2 regions of the Demequina lutea genome follow, and region 2 is predicted to be linked to the other one. Evidence: predicted binding sites of a transcription regulator. Region 2 holds the regulator's gene; the other holds the start of a gene.

Region 1 (7,694 bases), 410 kb from region 2:
CGCCACCGCCGCGGTCCAGGGCTTCGGCAAGGTGGGCCACGGCGCTGCGCAGCTGCTCGCCGAGCACGGCGTGCGCGTGGTGGCCGTCTCCGACATCGACGGCGCCATCTACGCGCCGGGGGGGCTGGACACGGCGGCACTTACCATCCACGCCGCGAGCACCGGCTCGGTGAGAGACTTCTCGGGCGCCGAGAACATCGACGCGACCGAACTCCTGGCGCTCGACGTTGACGTGCTCGTTCCCGCGGCCGTCGAGGGCGTGCTGACGGCGGACACCGCTCCGCTGGTGAAGGCGAGCATCGTGGTGGAGGGCGCCAATGGACCCACGACCAAGGCGGCCGACGCGATCCTCGCCGCGCGCGACATCCTCGTCGTTCCCGACATCCTCGCGAACGCGGGAGGCGTGGTGGTGAGCTACTTCGAGTGGGTGCAGGCGAATCAGGCGTGGCAATGGAGCGAGGACGACGTCAACGCGCGCCTGGCGGACAAGATGGACAGGGCCTGGCACGACGTCTCGGCGTATTCCGTCGAGCACGCGATGACGCTGCGCCAGGCCGCGACGGCGCTCGCCGTGCGCCGCGTCACCGATGCCCACCGTCTGCGCGGGCTCTACCCGTAATCGCGCGGCGCGACCTACCCCACCAGCACCCGCACGAGCATCCCGAGCGACATCACCACGATGAGCACCCTGATCACCAGGGGCTTCACTCGGAACAGCACGTGCGACGCGACATACGCGCCTAGCAGCTGCCCGCCGATCATCGCGGCTCCTGCGGCCCACACCAAGTGTCCCGCCACCAAGAACACGGCGAGCGCAGCCACGTTGGTCGCAAAGTTCAGCGTCTTGGCCACGGCGGTGGACTGCACGAGCGGCCGCGCCCTGAGCGCCACGCCCGTGAGGGCGAACAGCGAGCCCGTACCAGGCCCAAACGCCCCGTCATACGCGCCGATCGCGGGAACCACGCCGCCGTCAAACACGCGCGAGCCGATGCGCGGCTGGGCGGGAGGCTCGTGGGCGCGGGGCACGAAGAGGAAGTACGCGGCGATCACGGCGAGCACCACGGGGATCAGCACTCGCAAGCCGTCGGTGTTGACCCACTGGATGGCGACCGACCCTGCCACCGAGCCGCCAAAGGCGAAGATCATCGGCCAGCGCACATCGGGCCACGACACCCGCCCGCGCCGCAACACCTGGTAGGTCGCCATGCCGGTGCCGAAGGAACCCTGGAACTTATTTGTGCCAAGGGCCGCGAGCGGAGGCACCCCGGCGAGCAGTAATGCTGGAAGGGTCAACAGGCCGCCGCCACCTGCGAGCGTGTCGAGAAACCCCGCCACCAAAGCCACTACCGCAAGAAGCGCGAGTGCATTCCAGCTGAGCGCCACCGCTAATTGTTGCCGGAGTAGTTGGGCGCCTCGACCGTGATTTGCACGTCGTGCGGGTGACTCTCCTTGAGCCCCGCGGGCGTGATGCGGACAAAGCGCCCCTTGGACTGCAGCTCTGGGATCGTCCTCGAGCCCACGTAAAACATGGACTGGCCCAGGCCCCCCACCAGCTGGCGCACCACAGAAGACACGGGACCCTTAAACGGGACACGCCCCTCGATGCCCTCCGGGATCAGGTCGTCGTCGCTCGGCGCATCGGCTTGAAAGTAGCGGTCCTTGGAGTACGAGCGACGCCCGCGCGATGCCATCGCGCCCATCGAACCCATCCCTCGGTAGCTCTTGAACTGCTTGCCGTTGACCAGCACCAGGTCACCCGGGGTCTCGTCGCAGCCCGCGAACAGCGAACCAAGCATCACGGACGATGCGCCCGCCACCAAGGCCTTGGCGATGTCGCCCGAGTACTGGAGGCCGCCGTCGGCAATGATGGGCACTCCCGATGCGCGCGCGGCGAGCGACGCCTCGTAGACGGCGGTCACCTGCGGGACGCCCACTCCTGCGACCACACGCGTGGTGCAAATCGAGCCGGGGCCTACTCCCACCTTGACCGCGTCGACGCCTGCGTCGACGAGCGCCTGAGCGCCCGCGCGGGTCGCGACGTTGCCGCCAATGATCTGGACGTCCTTGGTCGCCGGATCGGACTTGAGGCGCTTGATCATGTCGATCATGGCTTGAGCGTGCCCATGCGCGGTGTCCACCACCAGCGCGTCCACGTCGGCATCAACAAGCGCCAACGCACGTTCCCAGGCGTCGCCGTAGAAGCCGACAGCCGCCGCAACCCGCAAGCGACCCTCGGGATCCTTGGTAGCCCTCGGGTACTTTTCGGTCTTGACGAAGTCCTTGACGGTGATGAGTCCCGTGAGGCGACCCGCGGCGTCAACGAGAGGAAGCTTCTCGACTCGGTGCTTGGCCAGCAGTTCGGAGGCCGCCGCGTTGGAGACGCCCTCCGGTGCAGTGATGAGCGGCATGGCCGTCATTTGGTCGCGCACAAAGCGGCCCGCATAGTCGCTGGGCGACACGAAGCGCATGTCCCGATTGGTGATGATTCCCACCAAGGTGCCCGCAGCGTCGACGACCGGCAGTCCCGATACGCGGTACCGCGCGCACAGCGCGTCGAGCTCCGCAAGGGTGGCGTCGGGTCCGACGGTGACGGGGTCGGTAATCATCCCCGACTCGGACCGCTTGACTGTCACCACCTGTTGGGCCTGATCCTCGATCGACAGGTTGCGATGCAGCACGCCGATCCCGCCGAGCCGCGCCAGCGCAATTGCCATGCGCGCCTCCGTCACGGTGTCCATCGCCGCGCTCAGCAACGGAACCTCGATCTCGATACCGCGTGTGAGGCGCGTCTTGGTCGACACCTCGGAGGGGATGACGTCGCTCTCGCCGGGAAGAAGGAGGACATCGTCATATGTCAGACCGGTGAACCCGAAGGGGTCGTGCTCGCTGGAGGCCATGGCCCAAGTCTAGGGCGCGCGGTCGCGAGTCGAGTTCGGCAAGGCATGGCGAGGACATCGAGGCTCTTACCGGGATGGGTTCGCGAAAACAAGTGCAGGTACCCCCATAAATTGGGGGTTCCCACGGAGCCTCCAAAGGAGTAGAAACGGAGATGTAGGAAGCGAGCAGCCCGACAGCCGTGACCATCTCATTAGTCCGGTCTACGGTGAATATGTCTCTGGCTGGACGCCAGGGGCGGTCCCGGGTCAAAGACGACGCGGGCGGGGCCCGCCGACCGAGGAGCACGATGGAGATGATCGCAACACTGCCGGCCCCCACTCAAGTTCAATGGGAGTGGCAGTACGAGGGTGCGTGTAGAGACGCGGACCCCGACCTTTTCTTTCACCCAGAGGGCGAACGCGGAGCTGCCCGGCGACGTCGCGCGGAGGCCGCGAAGCACTACTGCAACCGTTGCCCCGTGCTGGAGTTGTGTCGCGAGCGTTCGCTCACTGCACGCGAACCGTTTGGCGTGTGGGGAGGGCTGAGCGAGGACGAGCGCCATGCAATCCTCGCTGGCCGACTCAAGCAGGCCAGTTGACCACCTGCGAAGTTGGCCAATGCCGCGGCCACCTCTGACGCGACCCCCCTTGCGACAGCGGAGCGGCCCTGAAAACACGAAAGCCCCAGAGAGAAATCTCCGGGGCCTTCGTGCATGCGATCGCTAGATCGCGATTGAGAACAGACAGCGCCTAGTCGACGATGGCGAGAAGGTCACGCACGGACAGGATGAGGTAATCCTCACCCGCGTACTTGACCTCGGTGCCGCCGTACTTGCTGTACATCACGCGGTTACCCACGGCGACATCCAGCGGAATACGGTTGCCATTGTCATCGATGCGGCCGGGGCCGACCGCGACAATCTCGCCCTCTTGGGGCTTTTCCTTGGCAGTGTCAGGGATCACGAGACCTGAGGCAGTTGTCTTCTCGGCGGTCGCCGGCTTGACTACAACCTTGTCCTCGAGAGGCTTGATAGAGACCGACACAGCGGACCTCACCTTCCTTGAACGAGACGATGTGATTCGGCTACTTGCCCGCCGTCGCGGGGGTCGGGCTGTGGCCGCGTTCCCTTGAGGGAACATCAGCAATTTAGCACTCCCCGGCTGCGAGTGCTAACCGAACACTGCGCTTTCGCCACCCGTGAAACCCCGGGCATGCCAGGATCAATCCATGGAAGCAGACGCCGCTCGCCTTGCCACGTCCCCAGCGGCCCTGGCCCTCTTGGCTTCAATGCCGCCGTATGACCCCGCTCACGCGCTGACGTTGGCGAGCCAACTCCGCTCCGGCGGCGCTGATCCGGCCGTCGTGGCCGCGGCCATGACGCAGGCACGGCTACGCGCGGCCGCCGCGTCCAAGTTCGGCCCGTTCGCGGATGGCATGCTCTTCACTCAGGACGGGCTCGAACAAGCGACACGCCTCGCCGTCGCCGCTCACCATGCCAAGCGCTACCTCGATGCGGGTTTCGGCTCGGTGGCGGACCTCACGTGCGGCCTCGGTGCCGATTCGATGGCCTTCGCCTCCTTGGGGTTATCCGTGCTCGCCTTTGAGCGCGATGAGGCGACAGCCCTGCTCGCGGACCACAACCTGCGCCATTGGGACGACGCGCGTGTGGTCCACGCCGATGCAATGGCCACCTTGGCATCGGGCCACATCGATGCGGAAGCCCTCTTCGTGGACCCCGCGCGCAGGGACGGTCGCGGCCGAAGGCACGACCCGCGCGACTACTCTCCCCCTCTCGACGACATCCTCGACCTGCGGTCCACATGGCCGGACATGGGAATCAAATTGAGCCCCGCGCTTCCGCACAGCGCGGTGCCACCCGATACCGAGGCGCAGTGGGTCAGCATGGATGGCGACGTGGTCGAGATGGGTCTGTGGACGGGAAGGCTCGCGAGAACGCGCGGGCACTCTGCGCTCGTCCTGCGCGGGGGTTCCTCTCACCTCTTCGAGGGCGAGCCCTTACCTGGGGAGGTCGGCCCGCTTGGGGCCTACGTCTACGAACCGGACGGCGCGGTGATCAGGTCGGGACTCGTCGGGCCCATGGCGGCGACCGTCGGGGCGACGCTGATCGACCCTCACATCGCCTATCTCACGTGCGATGCACCTCTCTCGACGCCCTTCGCCACCGGATTCAGGGTCGTCGAGACGCTGCCGTACTCGGAGAAGCGATTGGCATCTGCGCTCGCCGCCAGGGGAATCGGAACCCTGGAAATCAAGAAGCGCGGGATGGACATCGACCCCGCAGCGCTGAGGCCTCGCCTCAAGCTCAAGGGAGACACGAGCGCGACCGTCATCCTGATACGTGTCGACGGCGCACGGTTGGCGATCATCGCGGAACGCGTCGAATCGCCGAACGCGTAGCCCGGCCCGTCACGCACCCATGATCAAGCTCGCCGCGATCGCGATCATGACCACGGCGATCGCGGCATCCAGGAACCGCCAAGCACGCGGTCCGGAGAGCCAGCGCCCCACGTACCTCGCTCCGTAGCCAAGCGCCGCGAACCACACCAGGCTCCCCGTCGCGGCGCCTGCGGCAAAGAGCCACTTTGCGTCGCCGTGGGCGGCGGCCACGGAGCCGACGAGGAACACCGTGTCGAGGTAGACGTGGGGGTTGAGCCACGTGAGCGCCACGCATGTGAGGGCAACGCGCGCGGCCGTTTCACCGCGCCGCGCCTCACTTCCCGACGGTGAGCCGTTTCCCGCCCGCGAAGAGTCGAGGCCATGATCCTCCGTGAACGCCCGACGCGCGGCAAGAAGGCCGTACGTCACCAAGAAGGCCGCGCCGGCCCAGCGCGCCGCCGTCAAGAGCCAAGGGAAGGTCGCCGCCGCCAAGCCGACGCCAGACACCCCCGCTGCGATGAGCAACGCATCGGACACCGCACAAATCGCGACCACGAGCGCCACGCGTTCGCGCCGCACACCTTGGCGGAGGACGAAAACGTTTTGCGCGCCGATCGCGACGATGAGCGACAGGCCAAGTCCAAGCCCCGCCAGGAACGTCATGCAGTCCCGCAAGCGGGGGGCATCCCCGCAACCGCCCACTGCCCCGTGGGCGTGACCGCGCCGGCGAGCACGTCCGCCAATCCCGCGAGCGCCTCATTCGACCGCCCATACAGCCCGACATAGACGCTCGCGGTCGACTTCGGAAGCCCCCAGGGGCCGTCCATCGCCACCACGACGTCGGCGCGACCAGAGCCCGTCGCCGAGCCGAGGAGGAGAATGGTCGTTCCGCCGCCCGTCGTGATGCCGTAGCCAGCCAGGGCGTCGGCGAGGGCCTGCCTCTCCCCCGGCCAGCCCCCCCTGATCGTGACGCTCGATCCCACATACGGCCCGGTGCACGACGCCGCTGACACCGTGGCGGCCGATGCCGCGAAGGCACGGGCGTAGTTAGCTCCGGAGTTCGATTCGACTGTCTTGGTATCAGAGGCCTCGGCGCGTCGTTGTTGGAGCGTCATCAGCGAGGACACGCGCGCGACGGCCTCGTCGAGCCGGTCGCGCGACAACGTTCCGTTCTGGACGGCGGCAATGATCGCCTGACGGGCGGCGGCGGGGTCACGAGGCATGAGCAAGAGGTCGGCGCCTGCGGCGAGAGCGGCGACCTCCGAGTCGCCGGGCGCGAAGGAATCGGTGATTGCCCCCATATTGAGGGCGTCGGTGACAACGACCCCCGTGAATCCGAGCGACTTCCTCACATACGCGTACGCCCGGGGGCTCACCGTTGCCGGCACTCCGCCCCATTCCGCCACCGCAATGTGCCCCATCATGACGACGGGTGCGCCGTCGGCAATCGCCTGGGCGAATGGCACCAAGTCGGCGGTCTCGAGCTGCGCCACGGTGGCGGTTTGGACGGGCACCGAGACGTGAGAGTCGGTGGTCACCGATCCATGACCTGGGAAGTGCTTGATCGCGGGGATGACGCCTCCCGCGAGCAGGCCCTTCACGGCCGCATCCACCGTGTCCGCCACACGCGCGGGATCCGAGCCCGCCGAGCGTACCCGAATCGTGGGATCGGCCAACCCCACGGTCACGTCAGCGTCGGGGGCCCAATCGACGTTTACTCCCAGCGCCCTCATGTCGCGGGCGGCGGACTCGTACGCGTTCGCCACCACCGTCTTGTCTGGGATCGAACCGGCCGCCATGAAGGCGGGAAGGCCCGGAATGACCCCGGAAAGTCGAGACACGGGCCCACCCTCCTGATCGGTCGACACGACCGCGGGCCAGCTGCGCCCGTCCTCGGCAGCGGCCGCCTGTACCGCGGCCGCGAGTGCCCCTACCTGGGAGGCGTCGGTGATGGCACCGCCCATCAGAATCACGCCCGCCAAGTGTTGCGCGCTGACCAGGGAGGCCGCGGTTGCGGGATCGGGGCTGCTCACTGTCGCGACGATCACCTGCCCGGCCGCCACATCGAGAGGAAGATCACTCGCCGTAGCAACCGCGTCCGCGTAGTCGACGACGGACGGCCCCCAAGCCAGATCCGCAGGCACCTCCAGGGGAGCCCTCTCCACCGGTGCGGCGATGGGTGCGACCACGGCGTCCGCCACGGCGGCTCCGTGGCCCTGCCCGCCCTGTCGCAACGCGACCCACGCCGCGGAACCTCCAGCAACCACCGCAATCGCGGTGGCCGCGGCGATGACCCTCGAGCGCCTCATACCGTGATGGTTTCGAGCGGCATCGACGAGTTCACACCGATCGTGAGCGCGCTCGGTGCCACGCCGCGCGCGACCACGGCGGCCCCAAGCGCGGCGATCATCGCCCCGTTG
Region 2 (7,694 bases):
CGAGGAGCCCAAGCATCACCGCGGCATCGTCGATCTCAAAGATGCGAGATGTGCTCACGCGTCCTCCCATGCAAGATGCTTGCCGCCCATGACGTGGGCGTGCGCGTGGAAGACGGACTGTCCCGCCGCCTCACCCGAGTTGAAGACGAGGCGAAACTCACCGCCGCACTCGGCATCGGCCACCTGTTGGGCGACGGCAACCATCTCCGCGAGAACATCGGGAATCTGTGCGGCGGCCTCGGTGACATTCGCGACGTGGGTCTTGGGGACGACGAGGACGTGCACGGGCGCCTTGGGTGTGATGTCACGAAAGGCAATCACGCGGTCGGTCTCCGCGACCAGGGTGGCGGGGATCTCACCAGCGACGATGCGGCAAAAGAGGCAGTCGGTCATGGCTCTAGCGTATGGCCAGTGCCCGACCACGGGCGCATGGACCACGAGACCATGCGTGCGCTCATGCGCAGCGCCTCGCCATCAGGCCCTGCCCAGGAAGGCGTCCTTCAGTCGTGCGAAAACACCACCGCCGATGGGCGCCAGCCGCGCCTCGGCGAACTCCTCGCCGCGAAGCACGGCGAGCTTGCGCAAGAGCTCAGACTGCTCATCCGTCAGTTCATCGGGCGTCAGGATGTCGAGGTGCACGTGAAGGTTGCCGCGGCCCGACCTCTGAAGCTTGCCCACGCCAAGACCCTTGAGCGTGACCGTCGCGCCCGCATGAGTGCCCGGCTTGATGTCGATTTCCTGGGGACCGTCGAAGGTCTCGACCGTGGCGACGGTACCCAGAGCGGCCGCGGTCATCGGCAACTCGATCGTGCAGTGCAAGTCGTCTCCCCGACGCTCGAACGTCTTGTGTGCGCCTTCGCGGATTTCGACATAGAGGTCACCGCGCGGCCCGCCCCCAGGCCCCGCGTCGCCCGAACCGGACATCCTGATGCGCGTGCCCGTCTCCACCCCGGAGGGAATGTCAATCGGGACGGTGCGACGTTCGCGCGACCGGCCCTGCCCCGAGCAATCGGTGCAGGGCGATTCGATGATCGAGCCGTAGCCACCGCAACGCGGGCATGGCGCGGTGGTCATGACCTGGCCGAGCAGTGACCTGGCGACGCGTTGGACCACGCCGTTGCCGTTGCACTGCGGGCAGGTCGCCGGCTTCGTCCCAGGAGTACAGCACGTGCCACCGCACGTGGTGCAGGTCTCGGCCAGGTCGACGGTCACGTCGTGGCGGACCCCGAAGACGGCCTCTTCGAGACTGATCTCGACCTCGACAAGCGTGTCCCCGCCGCGCTGCGTGCGGGATGCGGGTCCCCTGCGCGAAGAGCCACCCATCGCGGAACCGAAGAAGGTCTCGAAGATGTCCTCAAAGCCGAATCCGGCGCTCGCTCCGCCATTCGAAGAACGAGGGTCGACGCCGTGGTCGAACTGGGCCCGCTTGTCGGCATTGCCCAGCACCTCGTAGGCGGCCGCGACCTCCTTAAAGCGCTCCTCGCCCTCTGGCCCCGCGACGTCGGGGTGCAACTCCCGCGCGAGCTTGCGGTAGGCCTTCTTGATTTCAGACTCGGACGCGTTTCGCGCCACGCCTAGGACGGCGTAGTAGTCCTTCACGCTTCCACCACTTTCGACAAGTAACGGGCGACGGCCCTGACCGCAGCCATCGTGCCCGGATAATCCATGCGGGTCGGCCCGAGCGCCCCCAACAGGGAGGGAGACTCAAGATTCCCGTAGCCAGCGGCCACAATAGACGTACCCGCGAGCGCACCGTAACCGGTCTCCGAACCGATGCGGACGGCCACGGGTCCCTCGGCTGCCATCTCGTGCAACAACCGCAACAGCACTACCTGTTCCTCAAGTGCGTCAAGAACCGAGGTCACGGCGTCGGCACCCAAGTCGGAGCCTGCCCGTGTGAGGTTGCCTGTCCCCGCGAAGACGACCCTTTCGACGGTGCCGCCGCGCGCCGCGCTCGACACCACCGATGCCAACTCGGCAATCCACGGGGACGAAGGATGCCTGCCCGCCCATTCGGCGAGTTCGCGGTCAAGAGGCGCGGGCGTCAGCCCTGCGGCGATCTCATTGACCTCCCTGGCAACGCGCTCAAAGTCCTCATCCGCAAGGTCTCGCGGGACGACGAGCGACGCCTGCTCGACTCGGGCATCGGCGCTCACGACGACCGCGAGCGCGCGCTCTGGCGCCATCCGCACGAGCTCGACCCTGCGAACAGGGCTCTCCCTGAGCGACGGGTACTGCACGACCGCGACCTGGCGAGTGAGCTGACTCAGCAGCCTGACCGACCTCTCAACCACGTCATTCAGGTCAACCGCATCGGACAAGAACGTCGAAATGGCGCGCCTGTGGCTGTCCTGGAACGCCGCGGCCGCGAGCAGGTCGACAAAGTAGCGATACCCCTTGTCGGTGGGGATTCGCCCGGCCGACGTGTGGGGTTGTGCAATCAGGCCGTCCTCTTCCAGCGCGGCCATGTCATTACGAATAGTCGCGGGCGAGACTCCGAGCGAGGAGTTTTGGGCAAGGGCCTTCGAGCCGACCGGCTCGTGGGTCGCCACATAGCCTTCGACGATGGCGCGTAATATCGCCTGCCGTCTGTCTTCGCTCATGACGCCTCCCGCTGGCACTCGCGGTCTGTGAGTGCCAATCTTAGCCCGGTGGCTCGGCCTCGTCGTGATGCCGGCGCCCGGTAGGGTGACAAACGGAGGACGCCGATGACCTACACCGCCCACGAGGGACCCGACACCGCGAAGGCGGGCGCCGCTCATTTGGGTGCCGTCGTGGGGCCCTTCATCCCCCTCGCCGTCTATTTCGCGGAGCGCGACCGCGACGAGTTCGCCGCAGGCGAGGCGTCCAAGGCCGCACGCTTCTCCACGGTGTTGCTGGCCGCCTTCCTCGCCGCAACTGCCGTGAGATTGTTCGTGCCTTTGGTGGGCTTTCTCGGTACATTGGCACAGTGGGTAATTCCCGTCGTGGCGATTTACTTCTGTTTGGCAGGCTTCAAGCTGGCGCGACGGGGAGAACCTTCAAACTATCCGTTCCAATTCAAAGTGGAGAAAACTGATGACTGAGATGCCCCAGCCCCCCGCAGCGCAACCCGCAGCACCGCTGTCCGACAGCGACGCTCGCCTCTATGTGACGCTTGCACACGTAGGCAACATCCTCTTTCCCGGTCTTGCGCCGCTCATCATGTGGCTCATTGGCAAGGACAAGAGCTCGTTCGTCAACACCGAGGGCAAGGAGGCCCTGAACTTTGGCATCCTGCTGGTGATCGCCTACATCGCGGGAATCATCCTCACCGTGATCCTCATCGGAATTCTCGTGATCCTGGCGGCATGGATCATGTCGATCATCTTCGGCATCCAGGGAGCGATGAAGTCCAACAAGGGCGAGAGCTACCGCTACCCGTTCAGCCTTCGCCTCATCAAGTAATTCTCAGGGTTTTACCCTGACCTACCTCGGGGCTCCGCATCGGTCATACGGCCGATGCGGAGCCCCGAGTGTTTTGCGACACTAGTCACATGAACGACACCAACACGCCTCCCACGGGCCCGCCCCAACCTGGCGGCCCCTACGTCCCCGTCGCCCCCGCCCCGATGCTCGAATCCGAAGCGCGCACGTGGGCCATGCTGGCTCACATCATCGCGGCCGTTGCCTCGGTGATGAGCGCGGGCACGATCGCGTTCGTCGCGCCGCTGATCATCTGGCTCCTGTACAAGGACCGCAGCGCCCTCGTGGCCTTCCACGGCAAGCAGAACCTCAACCTGCAGATCACGACGCTCGTGTTTGGCGCGGGCGCCGTGGTGTTGGGCCTGGTGCTGTTCATCGTCGGCCTTGCCATCACACTGCCGCTGTGGGGGCTCTACGTGCTGTACGCCTTCATCATCTCGATCGTGGCCGGCGTGAAGGCCTACAACGGCGAGTACTTCCGGATCCCGCTGTCGATCAACTTCATCAAGTAGGTCCCAGCACAACGCTCGCGTCTAGGTTTACTCGGCTAGGGCGCCAGTTCCCTGATCACGGCATCGGCGAGCAGGCGCCCTTTGCGCGTCAGCACGACTCGTCGCCCGGGCCCCACCGCCGCGTGGCCGTCGACCAATCCAGCCGCCACCAGTCCCGCCACCGCGGCCCTGCGCTGCGAGGGCACGGCGTCGAGTTCCAGCCCCTCTGCAAGGCGCACGCCGAGCATGATGCGCTCCAGGACGACGGCGTCGTCGTCGAGCTCCTCGCGCTCCTGGGCCGGGTCGTCCCCGTCCGCTAGCCTCCGCGAGTAGGCGAGAGGGTGCTTCACGTTCCACCACCGTGTGGCGCGGATCGCCTCTCCGGTGGCGCCGACGCGCGGGCCCAGGTATGAGTGCGCGCCGGGGCCGATGCCCCACCAATCCTCGCTACGCCAATACGCAAGGTTGTGTTGGCACGCGTCGGCGGGAGTGCGCGCCCAGTTGGACACCTCGTACCAGGCATAGCCCGCGGCGGCGAGAGCGTCGTCGGCCGCCTCGTACATGTCGGCCTGGGTGTCGGGGTCGGTGGGGGCGATCTCGCCCCTGCGCAGCTGGCCGCCCATGCGGGTGGCGGGCTCGATCACGAGCGAATACGCGCTCACGTGGTCGGGTGCGAGGGCGATCGCGGTGTCGAGGCTGGTGCGCCAGTCGGCGAGCGACTCCCCCGGTGTGCCGTAGATCAGGTCGAGGCTCACCGCGAGCCCCGCCTCACGTGCCCACCCGACAGCGCGTTCGACGTTGGCGGGGTTGTGCGTGCGCTCCAGGGTCGCCAAGACGTGCGGAACGGCGGACTGCATGCCGAAGCTCACGCGCGTGAATCCCGCCGCCGCGAGGGCGGCGAGGGACTCTCGCGACACGGAATCGGGGTTCGCCTCGGTCGTGACCTCCGCGCCTGCGGCGATCCCCCAGGTCTCGCGCACGCCGTCAAGCAGCCTTGCGAGCGCCGCCGCATCGAGCATTGTGGGCGTTCCGCCGCCGAAGAAGACGGTCGAAGCGGGGCGCGGGTCCTCGCCCATCACGCCGCGGGCGAAGCCCATCTCAGCCAGTGCGGCGTCCACATATCCCTCGCGGGTCGCGCCCTCGACCTCGCCGGGCGCGTAGGTGTTGAAATCGCAATACCCGCAACGGACCGAGCAGAAGGGGACGTGAACATAGACGCCGAAGTCGCGCTCTGGTTCAGGCGCAGATGCGGGGGCGGCGGCCGCGTCGGCCACTACTTCTTCTTGCCCTTGTCCGAGGCATCGTCCGACGTACTGAGCGCGGCGATGAACGCCTCCGGCGGGACCTCAACAGAGCCGATGTTTTTCATGCGCTTCTTACCGGCCTTCTGCTTCTCGAGCAGCTTGCGCTTGCGCGAGATGTCGCCGCCGTAACACTTGGCGAGCACATCCTTGCGCATGGCCCTGATGGTCTCGCGCGCGATGATGCGCGAGCCGATCGCGGCCTGGATCGGCACCTCGAACTGCTGGCGGTCGATCAGGTCCTTGAGTTTGCCCACCATCGACAGCCCGTACTTGTACGCCGCGTCCTTGTGCACCACGGCGCTGAACGCGTCGACGGGCTCGCTCTGCAACAGGATGTCGACCTTGACCAGGTCTGCCGCCTGGTCGCCATCGGGCTCGTAATCGAGGGAACCGTAGCCACGCGTGCGCGACTTGAGCTGGTCGAAGAAGTCGAACACCACCTCGGCGAGCGGGAGCGTGTAGTGCATCTCCACGCGGGTCTCGCTTAGGTAGTTCATCGTGCCCATGGTGCCGCGGCGCTCCTGGCACAGTTCCATCACGGTGCCGATGAACTCGCTCGGCACCAGGATGGTCGCCTTCACGATGGGCTCGCGCACCTCATTGATCTTGCCGTCGGGAAACTCCGAGGGGTTGGTGACGGTGAAGATCTTTCCGTCCTCCATCTGGACCTCGTACACCACGTTCGGCGCGGTCGAGATGAGCTCGAGGTTGAACTCGCGCTCGAGCCTGTCGCGCACGATCTCGAGGTGCAGCAGTCCCAAGTAACCGCAACGGAAACCAAAGCCGAGCGCCACCGAACTCTCGGGCTCGTAGACCAGGGAGGCATCGTTCAGCTGCAGCTTGTCGAGCGCATCGCGTAGGAGAGGGAAGTCCGAGCCGTCGAGCGGGAAGAGCCCCGAATAGACCATCGGGCGCGGTTCCCGATAGCCAGGGAGCGACTGGGTGGCCCTGCGGGCCGCAAGGGTGACGGTGTCACCCACCTTGGACTGACGCACATCCTTCACACCCGTGATGAGGTAGCCCACCTCGCCCACGCCAAGGCCCTTGGTGGGGACCGGCTCGGGGCTGATGACGCCGATCTCGAGGAGGTCGTGCGTAGCGTGCGTCGACATCATCGCAATCTTCTCGCGCGGCTTGAGAGCCCCGTCTATCACGCGCACGTACGTCACCACGCCGCGGTAACTGTCGTAGACGGAATCGAAGATCATGGCGCGCGTCGGGGCATCGGCGTCGCCCACGGGAGCGGGGATGTCCCTCACGACCCTGTCGAGCAGCGCGCCGACACCCTCGCCGGTCTTGCCACTGGTGCGGAGGACATCGTCGGCGTCGCAGCCGATCAGTTGCGACAACTCGGCCGCGTAGCGATCCGGTTCGGCCGACGGGAGGTCGATCTTGTTGAGCACCGGGATGATCGTGAGGTCGTTCTCCATGGCCAGGTACAGGTTGGCCAGCGTCTGCGCCTCGATCCCCTGCGCCGCGTCCACGAGCAACACCGCGCCCTCGCATGCGGCGAGCGAACGCGACACCTCATACGTGAAGTCGACGTGGCCAGGCGTGTCGATCATGTTGAGGGCGAAGGCCTTGCCCTCGACGTGCCACGGCATGCGCACCGCTTGCGACTTGATAGTGATCCCACGCTCGCGCTCGATGTCCATGCGGTCGAGGTACTGTGCCCTCGCCGCGCGCGCGTCAACGACGCCGGTGATACCAAGCATTCTGTCCGCCAACGTCGACTTGCCATGGTCGATGTGGGCGATGATGCAGAAGTTGCGAATCAGGTCCGGCGAGGTGGATGACGGTTCAATGGAGGATGTGGGCACGAGTGGTGGAACTTCCTTCGACGATCTGCGGGGTCTCTATCGTCCCATGACGCGGGGTTCAGGTATTTCGCATTGTGCCGATAGTGAGAACGTTCCCCGATAGTGTCGGGCAAGGGTGAACCGAGGAGGAGACGTGGCAAAGGGTAGTGACATGTTTGCGCTCACCTTCAGGGACTCCCCCATTGGCATGGCGCTTCTTGATTCGTCAGGCCAGTATGTCGAGGTCAACGACGCCTTCGGCCGCATCCTTGGCAGGCCTGCCGACCACTTCAGGGGCCGTCACTTCGGCGAGTACACCCACACCGACGACCTGCCCAGGGACATCGAACTCATGGCGCAACTCTCCCGAGGTGAGTTGCCGTTCTACCAGGTACATAAGCGCCTGCTCCATCGGGAAGGCGACACGATCTGGGCCCGTGTAACGGTGTCAGACACGGTCGCAGAAGAAGACCCCCGCGGCCACCACTACGTGGCGCAGGTCGAAGATGTCACGGAGATCCGCCGCGCGCGCGACCTGCTCGAACGCCGTGCGCTCTACGACCACTTGAGCGGACTCGCGAATCGCACCCTGCTGATGGAACGCCTCGAGCGGGCCCTAGAGACCCACGAGCCTCGCGCCGCAACCGTCGCGTGCA

The links. The regulator HrcA, encoded in region 2, represses chaperone genes, less so after heat shock. The targets are predictions, from matches to a motif close to TTNGCACTCGNNNNNNNCGAGTGCNAA.
Region 1: groES (co-chaperone GroES) is a predicted target of HrcA. The motif match lies at 4,024-4,050, and genes of this name have one in related genera.

Annotation. Positions count from the first base shown of each region.
Region 1 is NZ_JACBZO010000001.1:783,031-790,724, reverse strand. Features, by position in the region: gene BKA03_RS03925 (Glu/Leu/Phe/Val family dehydrogenase) at 1-619, shown strand, start outside; gene BKA03_RS03920 (TSUP family transporter) at 634-1,383, opposite strand; gene guaB (IMP dehydrogenase) at 1,386-2,897, opposite strand; gene BKA03_RS03910 (WhiB family transcriptional regulator) at 3,185-3,475, shown strand; gene groES (co-chaperone GroES) at 3,627-3,920, opposite strand; gene BKA03_RS03900 (THUMP-like domain-containing protein) at 4,105-5,295, shown strand; gene BKA03_RS03895 (LysE/ArgO family amino acid transporter) at 5,305-5,937, opposite strand; gene BKA03_RS03890 (glycoside hydrolase family 3 N-terminal domain-containing protein) at 5,934-7,583, opposite strand; gene tsaD (tRNA (adenosine(37)-N6)-threonylcarbamoyltransferase complex transferase subunit TsaD) at 7,580-7,694, opposite strand, start outside.
Region 2 is NZ_JACBZO010000001.1:1,193,389-1,201,082, reverse strand. Features, by position in the region: gene BKA03_RS05860 (PhoH family protein) at 1-70, opposite strand, end outside; gene BKA03_RS05855 (histidine triad nucleotide-binding protein) at 55-393, opposite strand; gene dnaJ (molecular chaperone DnaJ) at 475-1,599, opposite strand; gene hrcA (heat-inducible transcriptional repressor HrcA) at 1,596-2,603, opposite strand; gene BKA03_RS05840 (magnetosome magnetite crystal formation protein family) at 2,709-3,065, shown strand; gene BKA03_RS05835 (DUF4870 domain-containing protein) at 3,058-3,426, shown strand; gene BKA03_RS05830 (DUF4870 domain-containing protein) at 3,516-3,956, shown strand; gene hemW (radical SAM family heme chaperone HemW) at 3,992-5,209, opposite strand; gene lepA (translation elongation factor 4) at 5,209-7,059, opposite strand; gene BKA03_RS05815 (putative bifunctional diguanylate cyclase/phosphodiesterase) at 7,193-7,694, shown strand, end outside.